4 regions of the Nocardioides sp. P86 genome follow, and region 1 is predicted to be linked to each of the others. Evidence: predicted binding sites of a transcription regulator. Region 1 holds the regulator's gene; each other region holds the start of a gene.
What was found. Region 1 encodes LexA, which represses DNA repair genes until DNA is damaged. Its sites were predicted from a motif close to TCGAACANNTGTTCGA; they were not measured.

Region 1 (3,285 bases):
GGACCTCGAGCCGGCCGCGCCCCGCCCGCCCGGCGGGCGCCGCGCCGCGCGCTGACCGGCCGGCAGCACCCCTGGACGGCAGAGGAGGGCGGGCCCGGTGGGGCCCGCCCTCCTGCACTTTCCCCGCTGCTCACCGGCCGGGGTCGAGGCGACCGGTGATGTCGATGGGGGCGCCGACGACGGCGCCCGAGGTCACGCCAGCGGGATGCGCAGACGCTGGCCCGCGGCGACCATGCCGCCGTCGAGGTCGTTGAGCTGCTGGATCTCGGCGATGGTCGAGCGCACGTCACCGTCGTCGGCGACGTCGGCCGCGATGTCCCACAGCGTCTCGCCGGTGCCGACCACGATCACCTCGGTGGGCTGCGCCTGGGAGGTGGCCACCGACCCGGCGGCCAACCACACGCCGACGGCGAGGATGGCCAGGAGCGAGAGCGTGAACACCACGAGTCGCCCACGCCGGGTCAGCCGCACGTGGTGCGTGGCGACACGGGATGCGGCGGGGTGCTGGATCGTGGTGCTCATGGGGACCTCCTGGGGAAGGGGGCGGTCAGCCGTGGGGTGGAGCTCGAGGTGGACGAGGTGATGTCTAGTGGTGACCACCGACAGTCCTGGAGGACCGCCGTCGCGCACCGGCTCGACCACACGTTCGATCGAACATGTGTACGACGTTAGATCACGCGTTCGAACAGCACAAGGGGTCGAGCGAACATCTGTTCGACCGCCGGCCCGACACGGAGGCCCGGACCTGCTGCCCTGGAGCGGCGCGGACGGTCCGACACGCCGTTCGAACAGGTGTTTGAAACCCTCGGGGCCTCCTGGCATGGTGAGCACATCGCCCGACCGGGCGACCAGCGACACCGATCGGTGGCACCGACCAGCGGAGAGGCAGACGATGGCGACCAAGGACACCCGGGGGCGGACCGGGGGCGGTCCCACGCAGGGCCCGACCGGCGGCACGGCGGACGGCACGGTGACCGAGCTGCCCGACGGCGCGCCCAACGCCACCGGCCTCACGCCGCGGCAGCTGCGGGTGCTGGCCACCATCCGCGACGCGATCGAGAAGCGCGGCTACCCGCCGAGCATGCGCGAGATCGGCAACGCGGTCGGCCTCACCAGCACCTCGAGCGTCGCCCATCAGCTCAAGGTGCTCGAGGAGAAGGGCTTCCTCAAGCGCGACCCCAACCGCCCCCGGGCGCTGGAGGTCTTCCTGCCCGAGGTGATGGCCGCACGCCGGTCGATCTCGGCGGCCGAGGAGAGCGGCTACGACGAGACCGGGGTCGGCGACTCCGTGCCGGCCGCCACCTACGTCCCGGTCGTCGGCCGGATCGCGGCCGGCGGCCCGATCCTGGCCGAGGAGCAGGTGCAGGACGTCTTCCCCCTGCCCAAGCAGCTCGTCGGCGAGGGGCAGCTCTTCCTGCTCGAGGTCGTGGGCGACTCGATGATCGACGCGGCGATCTGCAGCGGCGACTACGTCGTCATCCGCAAGGAGCAGACCGCCGACAACGGCACCATCGTCGCCGCCCTCATCGACGGCGAGGCGACCGTGAAGACCCTGCAGCGCAAGAACGGCCAGGTCTGGCTGATGCCGCACAACGAGGCCTACGACCCGATCGACGGCACCCACGCCACGATCCTGGGCGTCGTCACCGCCGTCCTGCGCAGCGTCTAGCCCGAGGCGCACCCACCCGGGACACCCGGCGCCGGCCCGTCCTCCCCCACGGAGGGCGGGCCGGCGTGCGTGTCGGCGACCCGTGAGAGCCTGGACGGACAGCCGGAACCCTCGACCCACTGGAGTGCCCGACGTGCGCCTTCGTCCCCTGTCCGCCCTGCTCCTCGCGGGCGCCCTGTGCGTCCCGGTCCTGCCCGGCACGGCCGTCGCAGCCCCCCAGGTCGACCTCCCCGGGGTGCCCGGGCTCCCGGGGATGCCTGGACTGCCGGGCCCGGACGAGACCGGGACGCCGGACGAGCAGGCCCTCGCGGCCCTCCAGGTGGTCGAGACGCTGGTCGACCCGGCGACCAGCCCCGCGGAGGCCCAGCAGACCCTGGCGCAGGCCGGCGAGGCCGACCTCACGGGTGCGCTGCGCGACCTCGCGCTGAGCATGGACGCCCTCTCCCCCGACGACCGCGCGGAGGCCGCGGCCTACCTCGCCCGGCCGACCGACAGGCGCGGTGACGGCTACCTCGACTACGAGGGCGACGCCGTGCGGCGCATCTGCACCGACGACCTGTGCGTGCACTACGTCGTCGGCGGCGCCTCGGGCAACAACGTGCCGGCCAAGGACGCGAGCGGGGGCGCCGGTGGTGCGGGCAACGGCGTCCCGGACTACGTCGACTTCGCACTCTCGACGCTCCAGGACGTGCACGACACCTACGCCGGCGCGGGCTACCGCACGCCGCTGCCCGACGGCGCCAAGGGCGGCGACGCCCGCACCGACGTCTACCTGGGCGACGTCGGCAGCATGGGCTTCTACGGCTACTGCACCTCCGACGACGACGTGCCCGACGACGCGCGCGACGTGCCCGCCTACTGCGTGCTCGACAACGACTACCGCACCGGGCAGTTCCCCACGAACCTGCCGACCGAGAACCTCCAGGTGACCGCGGCGCACGAGTACTTCCACGCCGTCCAGTACGCCTACGACGCCGGCGAGGACGGCTGGCTCATCGAGGCCACCGCCACCTGGGCCGAGGACGAGCTCTTCGACTCCGTCGACGACAACGTGCAGTACCTCGCCGACAGCCCGCTCTCCCACCCGCGGCAGTCGATGGACCGCGACGAGGACCTCGCGGTCTACGGCGACTGGATCTTCTTCCGCCACCTCACCGAGCGCCACCCCGCCGCGGTCGGCGGACTGCCCGTGCTGGTGCGCACGATCTGGGAGCGCGCCGGCGCCGCCGCCGGCGACCGTGACGAGTACTCCACCCAGGCCGTCGAGCAGGTGCTGCGCCGCCAGCACGACGTGTCCCTGAGCGAGTCCTTCGCCCGCTTCGCCGACGCCAACCTGCGTCCCGGCCGCGCCTACGCCGAGGGCAGGGCGCAGTCCTACCCCAAGACCCCGCTGTGGAAGCGCACGACCCTGACGGGCTCGAAGCGCTCCGTGGGCGCCCAGCGGGTCTACCTCGACCACCTCAGCAGCGCCAGCCAGCGCTTCACCCCGGGCGCCGGCCTCGGGGGCGGCTGGCGGCTGCGGCTGTCCCTCGACCTGCCGTCACCGACGCGCGGCTCTGCGGCGGTCGTCACCGTCGTGCCCACCTCCGGCACCCCCTCCACCCGGGTCCTGCGGC
Region 2 (3,285 bases), 1.1 Mb from region 1:
CGCGTGGCGGAGCTGGCCGCCGTCGACGCGCTGGTCGTGCCGGGCGGCGAGTCGACCACGATGATCCGCCTGGCGAGGGTCTTCGACCTGCTCGGACCGCTGCGCGAGCGGATCGCCGAGGGCCTGCCGGTGCTCGGCACCTGCGCGGGGATGATCATGCTGGCCGACCGCGTCGAGGACGCCGCGCCCGGGCAGGAGACCCTCGGCGGGCTGCACGTCACGGTGCGCCGCAACGCCTTCGGGCGCCAGGTCGACTCCTTCGAGGGCCCGCTCGACGTGGCCGGCCTCGACTCCCCGGTGCACGCCGTCTTCATCCGGGCGCCCTGGGTGGAGGCCGTCGACGACGACGTCGAGGTGCTCGCGCGTGTGGCGCACGGTCCGGCCGTGGGTAGGATCGTCGCGGTCCGGCAGGGCCCGCTCATGGCCACCTCGTTCCACCCCGAGGTCGGCGAGGACACCCGCATCCACGGGTTGTTCCTCGACCTGGTCCGGGAGCGCTGACCGGCCGGCGCAGCACTTCGACAAGCACGACCGCCCCGGTGCGCCGGGAGCAGGGCGTGGACGGACGGGAAGAGGGAACGCATGTCGGGGCACTCCAAGTGGGCGACCACCAAGCACAAGAAGGCCGCGATCGACGCCAAGCGCGGCAAGATGTTCGCCAAGCTGATCAAGAACATCGAGGTCGCGGCCCGCATGGGCGGCGGTGACCCCACCGGCAACCCGACGCTCTACGACGCCATCCAGAAGGCCAAGAAGTCCTCGGTGCCCAACGACAACATCGACCGCGCGGTCAAGCGCGGCTCCGGTGCGGAGACCGGCGGTGCCGACTACCAGACGATCATGTACGAGGGCTACGGCCCCTCTGGCGTCGCGATGCTCATCGAGTGCCTCACCGACAACAAGAACCGCGCGGCCATGGAGGTCCGCACCGCCATGACCCGCAACGGCGGCTCGCTGGCCGACCCGGGCTCGGTGTCCTTCCTCTTCCACCGCAAGGGCGTCGTCGTGGTGCCCGCGCAGCAGGAGGGCAAGACCGTCTCCGAGGACGACGTGCTCGAGGCGACCCTCGAGGCCGGCGCCGACGCCGTCAACGACCTGGGGGAGGCCTTCGAGGTCGTCTCCGAGCCCACCGACCTGGTGGCGGTGCGCACCGCGTTGCAGAGCGCCGGCATCGACTACGACTCCGCCGACGCCTCCTTCGTGCCCGACATGCAGGTCGCGCTCGACAAGGACGCCGCGGCCAAGATGTTCCGCCTCGTCGACGTCCTGGAGGACCTCGACGACGTGCAGAACCTCTACGCCAACTTCGACGTGGCCGACGACGTCATGGCCCAGCTCGAGGACGCCTGACCCGAGGCCGCTCCCGAGGCTGCACCCCGGCCCGCGTGTCGCCGCGGCGCAGGTCGGTCGCGGTGGGTAGCGTTGCCTGCGAACACATGTTCGACACGACGCCGGCCCACCGAGGTCCGGCGCGGGGACCAGGAGGCGCGATGCGGGTGCTCGGGATCGACCCCGGCCTGACCCGCTGCGGCCTCGGGGTGGTGGAGGGGTCGGTGGGCCGCCCGCTGACCCTCGTCGACGTCAACGTCGTGCGGACCTCCTCGCACCTGCCGGTCGCGGAGCGCCTGGTCACCATCGAGAAGGGCGTAGACGCCTGGCTCGACGAGTTCTCACCCGACGCCGTCGCGGTGGAGCGGGTCTTCGCCCGCTCCGACGTGAGCACGGTGATGGGCACGGCGCAGGCCAGCGGGATCGCCATGGTGTGCGCGGCGCGACGCGGGCTGCCGATCGCGCTGCACACCCCCAGCGAGGTCAAGGCCGCGGTCTCGGGCAACGGTCGCGCCGACAAGCAGCAGGTCGGGGCGATGGTGACCCGGATCCTGCGCCTCGACGCGCCGCCGAAGCCGGCCGACGCGGCCGACGCCCTGGCCCTGGCCATCACCCACATCTGGCGCGGCGGGGCCCAGCAGCGCCTCGACGCCGCCGTCGGGGCCAGCGGCGCGCGCGCCCACCGGCAGGCGCAGGTCGACGCCCAGGTCAGGGCCCAGCGGGCCGTCCAGCAGCAGGCGCGCAGGCGCGCGTTGGAGCAGGCCGCCGAGGTCGCGGCCGGGAGGAGCAGCAGGTGATCGCGTTCGTGCACGGCCAGGTGGCCACGGTGGGCCTGTCCAGCGCCGTCCTCGAGGTGGGCGGCGTGGGGCTGGAGCTGCTCTGCACCCCCGGCACCCTGGCGTCGCTGCGCGTGGGGCAGCCGGCGACCCTGCCCACCAGCATGGTGGTGCGCGAGGACTCCCTGACGCTCTTCGGCTTCCTCGACGACGACGAGAAGGCCTGCTTCGAGCTCGTGCAGACCGCCTCCGGCGTCGGCCCCAAGCTGGCCCAGGCGGTGCTGGCCGTGCTCGCGCCCGACGACCTGCGCCGCGCCGTCTCGGCCGAGGACGTCAAGACCCTCACGCGGGTGCCCGGCATCGGCCAGAAGGGCGCGCAGCGGATCATCCTGGAGCTCAAGGACCGCCTCGGCGCGCCCGTCGGCGGTCGCTCGGCGCCGGCCGCCGCCTCGGCCGAGCCGTGGCGTGAGCAGGTGGCGACCGGTCTGGTCGGTCTGGGCTGGTCGGCGAAGGACGCCGAGAAGGCCGTCGACGCCGTGGCCCCCGAGGCGGGGCCGGTGCCCGACGTCGCTGCGCTGCTACGCGCCGCGCTGCGCTCGCTGAGCAGGGCCTGACGTGCGCGAGGAGGACCTCGCGGCCGCCGAGGACGCCTACTTCGGGTCCCTGACCGCCGCCGAGGCCGAGGGCGACGAGCGTGCGGTCGAGGCCGCGCTGCGACCGCGCAGCCTCGACGAGGTCGTCGGTCAGGCCCGGGTGCGCGACCAGCTGGGCCTGGTGCTGGAGGCGGCGCGGATGCGCGGGCGCTCGCCCGACCACGTGCTGCTGTCGGGGCCGCCCGGTCTCGGCAAGACCACGCTGGCCATGATCATCGCCCACGAGATGACGGCACCGCTGCGCCTGACCAGCGGCCCGGCCATCACCCACGCCGGCGACCTGGCCGCGATCCTGTCGGGGATGAACGAGGGCGAGGTCCTCTTCGTCGACGAGATCCACCGGATGTCGCGGCCGGCGGAGGAGATGCTCTACATGGCGATGGAGGACTTCCGCGTCGACGTCGTCATCGGCAAGGGGCCCGGCGCCACCGCCATCCCGCTCGAGATCCCGCCCTTCACCCTCGTCGGCGCGACCACCCGTGCCGGGCTGCTGCCCGGCCCGCTGCGTGACCGCTTCGGCTTCACCG
Region 3 (3,285 bases), on a different contig from region 1:
GCCGACCTGGCCGCGCGCCACGAGCGGGTCCACCTCGACACCACCATGGTCTTCACCGACTTCTGGGACACCGACTACCCCGACGGGCTCACCGAGCGGCTGCGCGACCTGCAGCCCCGGGTGCTGCTCGGCACCGACTTCCCGACCATCCCCTACCCCTATGCCCACCAGCTGGAGTCGCTGGCCCGCCTCGACCTGGGCGAGGACTGGCTGCGCGACGTGTGCTGGCACAACGGGATGCGGCTGCTCGGTCCGGCCTGAGTCACCCGGCGCGGACGAGGGTGGTCCAGCCGTGGGGGTTGGTCCAGGTGTAGGTGCCGTCGGGATGCCGGTGGTAGCTCCAGGGTGGGCTGCCCTTCGAGCCGGTCGTCTTCAACCGGTGGTGGTGGCGGCACAGCGGCGCGAGGTTGGAGGGGTGGGTCTGGCCGGGCTTCCCGCCGTGGTCGAGGGGTCGGTAGGGGGTGATGTGGTCGAGGTCGCAGCGGCGTGAGGGCACGGTGCAGCCGGGGAACACGCATCGGGGGTCGCGGATGGTGACGTGTTCGCGCATCCAGGGTGGTGGGTCGTGGCGGTCGACGGCGCCGGCGGTGGTGGGGTCGAGGTCGATGACGGGTCTCACGAACACCTTGGCGTGGGTGAGCCAGCGGCGCAGGGTGGTGGTGGAGACCACCCCGAGGCCTTCGACGACTGCGGTGCCCGGTGGTGGGCCGGTGCGGTCGATCTGGGACAGGTGGCTGGTCTCGTGGTGGCGGTGGACCGGGGTGGGGCGTAGGGCGGGTCCGGTGGTGCGGTAGGGGTCGCCCGCAGGCTGCTCGTCCGCAGGGTGCTCGTCCGCGGGCTGTTCGTCGGTGGCCGGGGCTTGGCTTCGAGACGCTCGCTGCGCTCGCTCCTCAGCCACCGGGGCCGCCGCGAGGCCTGCAGGCGCTGCTGCAGGGGGCTCGGAGTCGTCCTCGGAATCCGGGGCGGGCAGGTCCCGGGGGTCGGGTGGGGGCTCCTCGGCCGGGGCCTCGGCGGGTGGCGGGGGCTCCTCCGGCGCTGGTTCTTCCCTACTCGTGCAGGCTGTGTCGAGGGCGGCGAGGGTCTCGGCGCGTGCGAGGTCCTCGGGGCGCAGGTGGAGGTAGACCACCCGCTCCTTCGCCGTCGTGGGCTCCACCGAGTCCAGTGCGGTCAATCCTTGGGCGCGGTCGGTGATGACGCCGATGGCGCGGGCCTTGCGGACCTCCAGCGACTCCACCACCGCCCCCGACGAGGTCTGATGGCGGCCGAGCTCCGCGGCGGTGGCGCAGATGAGGTCGTGGAAGCGGGTGAGGTCTTGGGTGTCGCCGGTGGCCTCGAGCCAGGAGGTGCCGGAGGCGGAGCCGCGGTCGATGTCGTGGGTCACCCGCACGTTCCACCCACCGCGTGCTCGTTCTTCGAGGGCGGTCTGGGCGTGGGGGTCGTGCCTGGCGGCTGCCTCGGCGACGAACAGCTCGATCCGTCGTGCCCCCAGGCTCTGCACGCGGGGGCCGAGGGCGGCGACCTTGCGGTCCACGAACGCGGCCCCGGTGTCGTTGAGGACCTGGGTCTGGGAGGCGATGCGTCGCGCCCGCCAGCCGGGGAGGGTGAGGTCGTCGACCATCGCCCAGATGCGGGGCAGGCGGTGGACCAGCTCCATGACCTCGGCGAGGTTGCAGCCGGCGTTGACCGGCGACATCTCCAACGCCAAGGCCAACGGCTCAGCCGCGAACTCGTCCAGGCCGTGGCGGATCATGCCGGGCACCGACCACGCGTAGGCCCGGTCCGGGTTCAGCGCACCCCAGCGGGCCATGACCCGCAGGGTGCGACGCTCGGCGGCGCGCACCGAGCGGGCGGTGTCGGCGGCGTACTCCAGGACGTCGTCGGCGTCGAGGGACTCGATGTCGACCACGGCGCCGGTGGTGTCGAGGTCGAGGAGCATGCGCCTAGTTTATTCGAACAGACATTCGATGACTAGTCTGCCGGTGGATCTGTGGAGGGGGTTCTGCTGTCGCGTGAGGGTGGTTTCGAGACGGTCGCTGGCGCTCCCTCCTCAACCACCGGGGACGCTGGGGCTCCCTCCTCCACCACCGGGGACAGCGGGTGGGACAGTGGGCGTGGGGCGTCGTACCGCGCCCTGACCCGATCCGAAGGACACCATGACCTCCCGCTCCGCCGTGCGCCGCACGCTCGCCCTCGTCCCCGCCGCCGTCATGGCGCTGTCGCTGACCGCCTGCGGCGGGTCCGACGACTCCGTCGAGCCGGAGGGCGACGCCAGCGCCTCCACCTCGGAGTCCTCCTCCGAGGACGCCTCGGAGCCCGCGGGGGACTCCGGCGACGACTCCGGCGCCGAGGCGACCGGCCAGGACTACGTCGACCTCATCACCGTGCTCTTCGAGCAGCAAGCGCCCGAGGGCGGCTACGACTCCGCGGAGGACTTCAACGCCCAGGCCGACTTCCCCGAGGGCGTGTCGGTCGGCCGCTTCGAGAAGACCGACCAGGAGGTCTGCATCCAGGACACCGACCCGGCGATCGCGCTGGTGTTCTCGGTCAACGACGCCCGGGTCGGCCTGCTCGAGGGCTCCTGCGACGACGGCGAGGAGCAGGCCGCGGTCGTCTCCAGCGGGGGCAACGAGACCGAGCTCGAGGGCGACGAGGACCTCGCGACCCCCGTGCGCGACTACCTGCTCGAGGGCACGGGCGGCTGAGCGGCCCCGCGCCCGACGCCGCCGGGAACAACCGGCGGCGCGGGCGCGCTAGGATGGACGAGCACCACAACTCAAGAGGGGCTGATCGGTTTCGACTTGGGACGTTAGTCCCAGGGGAAGCGGGTCGAGGAGCCAGCGTCATCTCGTAAACGATCGCTGGAAACCAATAACTGCCAACGCTAAGCGCAGTTCCTTCGCTCTCGCCGCCTGAGCGGTGATCGAAGCGTCAGACCGGGCATCCGTCTCCGTCCCGGACCCTGGCGTCATCTAGGAGACTTGCTGCTCAACTCCTGTCAGGGGGGTTGATCGGGACTCAATCCTGACTGGGCCTGTCGGCGACGCGTCTGCGCGAGCGCCGGGGCCGAGAAAAGCGACATCGCAGACTGCACCCGGAGAAGACCTGGTTCGACGCTCGAGGACGCGGGTTCGATTCCCGCCAGCTCCACCACGAGGGGTTCCTTGAAATCGCCCGGAACTGTTCCCTGAAATGAGGAGCGGTTCTGGGCGGCTCTTGGGCCTGCAACGACGAAGGACCCTGACCGGTCGGTCAGGGTCCTTCGTCATTTAGCGGGGTCCTCAGGCG
Region 4 (3,285 bases), on a different contig from region 1:
CACCCGCGGTCTTTACGTCAAAGGCGAATTCATCGCCGCACATTGATCGCCAGCGACCCTGTTTTCGCCTTATGAGAAGTAAGAGAACTTCTCTCGCATCGACCTCGGAGACACCCCGATGACCGAACACCCACCCACACCCCGCCGCGGCGACGACACCAACACCACCCCAGACGTCGACCGCGTCGACCCCGTCGGCCTCATCGACTGCGCTCGCCACGCCGAAGACGCCCTCCGACAACTCGCCCGGCTGACCTACCCAGGGCCCCGGGCGCCCGGCCTGACACCGGCTGAGGTCGACACCGTTTTGAGTCATCTCGCCGAGGCGATCGCCGCAGTACCCAAGTCGCCTCACAGCTCGGCGCCATCCTCGACCAGTCGCGTCACACGCACCTACTCGGCATGGACCACATGACCGCCACCACCGACCCGGACCTCGCTGTCGACGCCGCCCGGTGTCACCTCGACGAGCTCCGCAGCCCCGCCGTCCAGACCTACCGCCACCTCAACGCCGCCCGCAACGAAGCCGCCCACATCTGCGCCCACCCGTTACACCCCGCCGACCGCGTCGTCCACGACATCGCCGACGAAACCTACCCGCCGTCAGGCATCGGAGGGGCATGGCGCCGCGAAGAACGCGAAGCACCCCGCCCCTCGGGATCACACCGCTCCGGGCCTGCCCGCTGAACCGACACAAGCACCCCAACCCGAGCACCTACCGAACCATCAAGGACACGACATGCAGCCCATCCACATCCCCAGGGAATGGCACGACGACGACCTGCTGACCTTTAACCAGTTCTGCGACCTCGTTCAGATCCCGTCGCGCACCGTCCGCGACTGGCGCCGCCGCGGCATCGGCCCCACCTGGGCCCGCTTCGAGGGATGCGGTCGCCTCTACATCACCGCTGCCGAAGTCCGGCGATTCGTCAGCGCCGCAGCCCCGGGCAGGTCAGCATGATTGATGACAGCACCCACGTCAGCGCCGCCGACACAACGCGACGCGACCTCCTCACCCCGGCGCAGCTCGCCGACCGGTGGCACGTCAGCACCGGCCACTTGGCCAACCTCCGCCACCAAGGCGAAGGCATCGGCTACGTCAAGATCGGCAGCCGCGTCGCTTATCGCTACAGCGACGTCATCGCCTACGAGAACCAGCACTACGTCTCACCGGTTGGATCGGCCTCATGGCCCGCCACCACAGCCTGAGCTCAGGGGACATCAAGATCGCCTGTCGCGCGGCCTCCAAAACTCCCCGTTTACTCCCCTAATACGGCATGGCTAAGGCTGATCTGGCGTGAACCGGCGCAGACAGAAGAGTGCTCAATCCGGCTCTGTTGAGCGGGATTGAGGATTTCGGATGACCTGCCATGAAACCCATCGGCCTACTCAGCGGGTTCGGGGTTCGAGTCCCTGATGCCGTACCACCCATGAGAGGCCCTCCCGGTTCACCGGGAGGGCCTCTCGCCATTCCCCGCCCTGCCGCTCCCCCGCCGGGGGCGAGCCCGCACAGCCCACGGCGGCCGGGCGGGAGTCCCCAGCACCCCGGTGGCCGAGCAGGGAGCGCCAGCACCCCGGTCGTCGAGGAGGGAGCGCCAGCACCCCGGTGGCCGAGCAGGGAGCGCCAGCACCCCGGTCGTCGAGGAGGGAGCGCCAGCACCCCGGTCGTCGAGCAGGGAGCGCCAGCACCCCGGTGGCCGAGCAGGGGGCGCCAGCACCCCGGTGGCCGAGCAGGGGGCGCCAGCACCCCGGTGGTCGAGCAGGGAGCGCCAGCACCCCGGTGGTTGAGGAGGGAGCGCCCGCGACCCGGTGTCGAGCAGGGAGCGCCCGCGCCCCGGTGGCGAGCAGGGAGCGACCGTGCCCGGTGGTTGAGGAGGGAGCGCCAGCGACCGTCTCGAAACCACCCTCACGCGACAGCGCAACCCCCTCCACAGATCACCCGCTGCCTCTAGTCATCGAATGCGTGTTCGAATAAACTAGGCGCATGCTCCTCGACCTCGACACCACCGGCGCCGTGGTCGACGTGGAGTCCCTCGAGGCCGATGACGTCCTGGAGTACGCCGCCGACACCGCCCGCTCCGTGCGCGCCGCCGAGCGTCGCACCCTGCGCGTCATGGCCCGCTGGGGAGCACTGAACCCCGACCGGGCCTACGCCTGGTCGGTGCCCGGGATGATCCGCCACGGCCTCGACGAGTTCGCCGCCGAACCCCTCGCCCTGGCCCTGGACATCTCCCCGGTCAACGCCGGCTGCAACCTCGCGGAGGTCATGGAGCTGGTCCACCGCCTGCCCCGGGTGTGGGCGATGGTGGAGGACCTCACCCTCCCCGGCTGGCGTGCCCGGCGCATCGCCTCCCAGACCCAGGTCCTCAACGACACCGGGGCTGCGTACGTCGACCGCAAGGTCGCCGCCCTCGGCCCCCGCGCGCAGAGCCTGGGTGCGCGGCGCATCGAGTTGTTCGTCGCCGAGGCCGCCGCGAAGCACGACCCCCATGCCCAGGCCGCGCTGGAGGAAAGAGCCCGCGGCGGGTGGAACGTCCGGGTGACCCACGACGTCGACCGCGGCTCCGCGTCGGGCACCTCGTGGTTGGAGGTGCTCGGTGACACCCAGGACCTCACCCGGTTCCACGACCTGATCTGCGCCACCGCCGCCGAGCTAGGCCGCCACCAGACCTCGACCGGAGCCGTGGTCGAGTCGTTGGAGGTCCGCAAGGCCCGAGCCATCGGCGTCATCACCGACCGAGCCCAAGGACTGACCGCACTGGACTCGGTGGAGCCCACGACTGCGAAGGAGCGGGTGGTCTACGTCCACCTGCGCCCCGAGGACCTCGCACACGCCGACACCATCGCCGCCCGAGACGCCACCCGCATGAGCGGAGAAGGACCCGCGCTGGAGGAGCCCCCGCCGCCCACCGAGGCCCCGGCCGACCAGCCCCCGCCCGACCCGCGGGACCTGCCCACCCCGGGTTCCGAGGACGACTCCGAGCCCCCTGCAGCAGCGCCCGCAGGCCCCGCAGCGACCCCGATGGCCGAGGAGCGAACGCAGCGAGCGTCTCGACGCCAGGCCGCGGGCAACGACCACGAGACCAACGCCGGACAGGCCCCGGCCCCGGTGGCTGAGGAGCGAGCGCAGCGAGCGTCTCGAAGCCACCCCACCCCCGGGGAGCAGCCCGCGGGCGACCCGTATCGCACCACCGGACCCGACCTGCGCCCCACAGCGGTCCACCGCCATTACGAGACCAGCCACCTGTCCCAGATCGACCGCACCGGCCCACCACCCGGCACCGC

Region 2: the regulator LexA is predicted to act here: its motif matches at 1,429-1,444, upstream of ruvC (crossover junction endodeoxyribonuclease RuvC).
Region 3: the regulator LexA is predicted to act here: its motif matches at 1,950-1,965, upstream of M3673_RS13435 (HNH endonuclease signature motif containing protein).
Region 4: the regulator LexA is predicted to act here: its motif matches at 1,956-1,971, upstream of M3673_RS12975 (HNH endonuclease signature motif containing protein).

What each region holds. Positions count from the first base shown of each region.
Region 1 is NZ_JAMAYE010000001.1:1,182,415-1,185,699, forward strand. It holds gene M3673_RS05535 (hypothetical protein) at 1-55, shown strand, start outside; gene M3673_RS05540 (LysM peptidoglycan-binding domain-containing protein) at 193-522, opposite strand; gene lexA (transcriptional repressor LexA) at 893-1,669, shown strand; gene M3673_RS05550 (MXAN_6640 family putative metalloprotease) at 1,803-3,285, shown strand, end outside.
Region 2 is NZ_JAMAYE010000001.1:99,070-102,354, reverse strand. It holds gene pdxT (pyridoxal 5'-phosphate synthase glutaminase subunit PdxT) at 1-501, shown strand, start outside; gene M3673_RS00475 (YebC/PmpR family DNA-binding transcriptional regulator) at 583-1,350, shown strand; gene ruvC (crossover junction endodeoxyribonuclease RuvC) at 1,491-2,126, shown strand; gene ruvA (Holliday junction branch migration protein RuvA) at 2,123-2,719, shown strand; gene ruvB (Holliday junction branch migration DNA helicase RuvB) at 2,769-3,285, shown strand, end outside.
Region 3 is NZ_JAMAYE010000002.1:1,278,015-1,281,299, reverse strand. It holds gene M3673_RS13440 (amidohydrolase family protein) at 1-261, shown strand, start outside; gene M3673_RS13435 (HNH endonuclease signature motif containing protein) at 263-1,936, opposite strand; gene M3673_RS13430 (hypothetical protein) at 2,154-2,702, shown strand; RNA gene ssrA (transfer-messenger RNA) at 2,780-3,150, shown strand; gene M3673_RS13420 (hypothetical protein) at 3,279-3,285, opposite strand, start outside.
Region 4 is NZ_JAMAYE010000002.1:1,186,486-1,189,770, forward strand. It holds gene M3673_RS12960 (hypothetical protein) at 403-687, shown strand; gene M3673_RS12965 (helix-turn-helix domain-containing protein) at 740-961, shown strand; gene M3673_RS12970 (helix-turn-helix domain-containing protein) at 958-1,209, shown strand; gene M3673_RS12975 (HNH endonuclease signature motif containing protein) at 1,985-3,285, shown strand, end outside.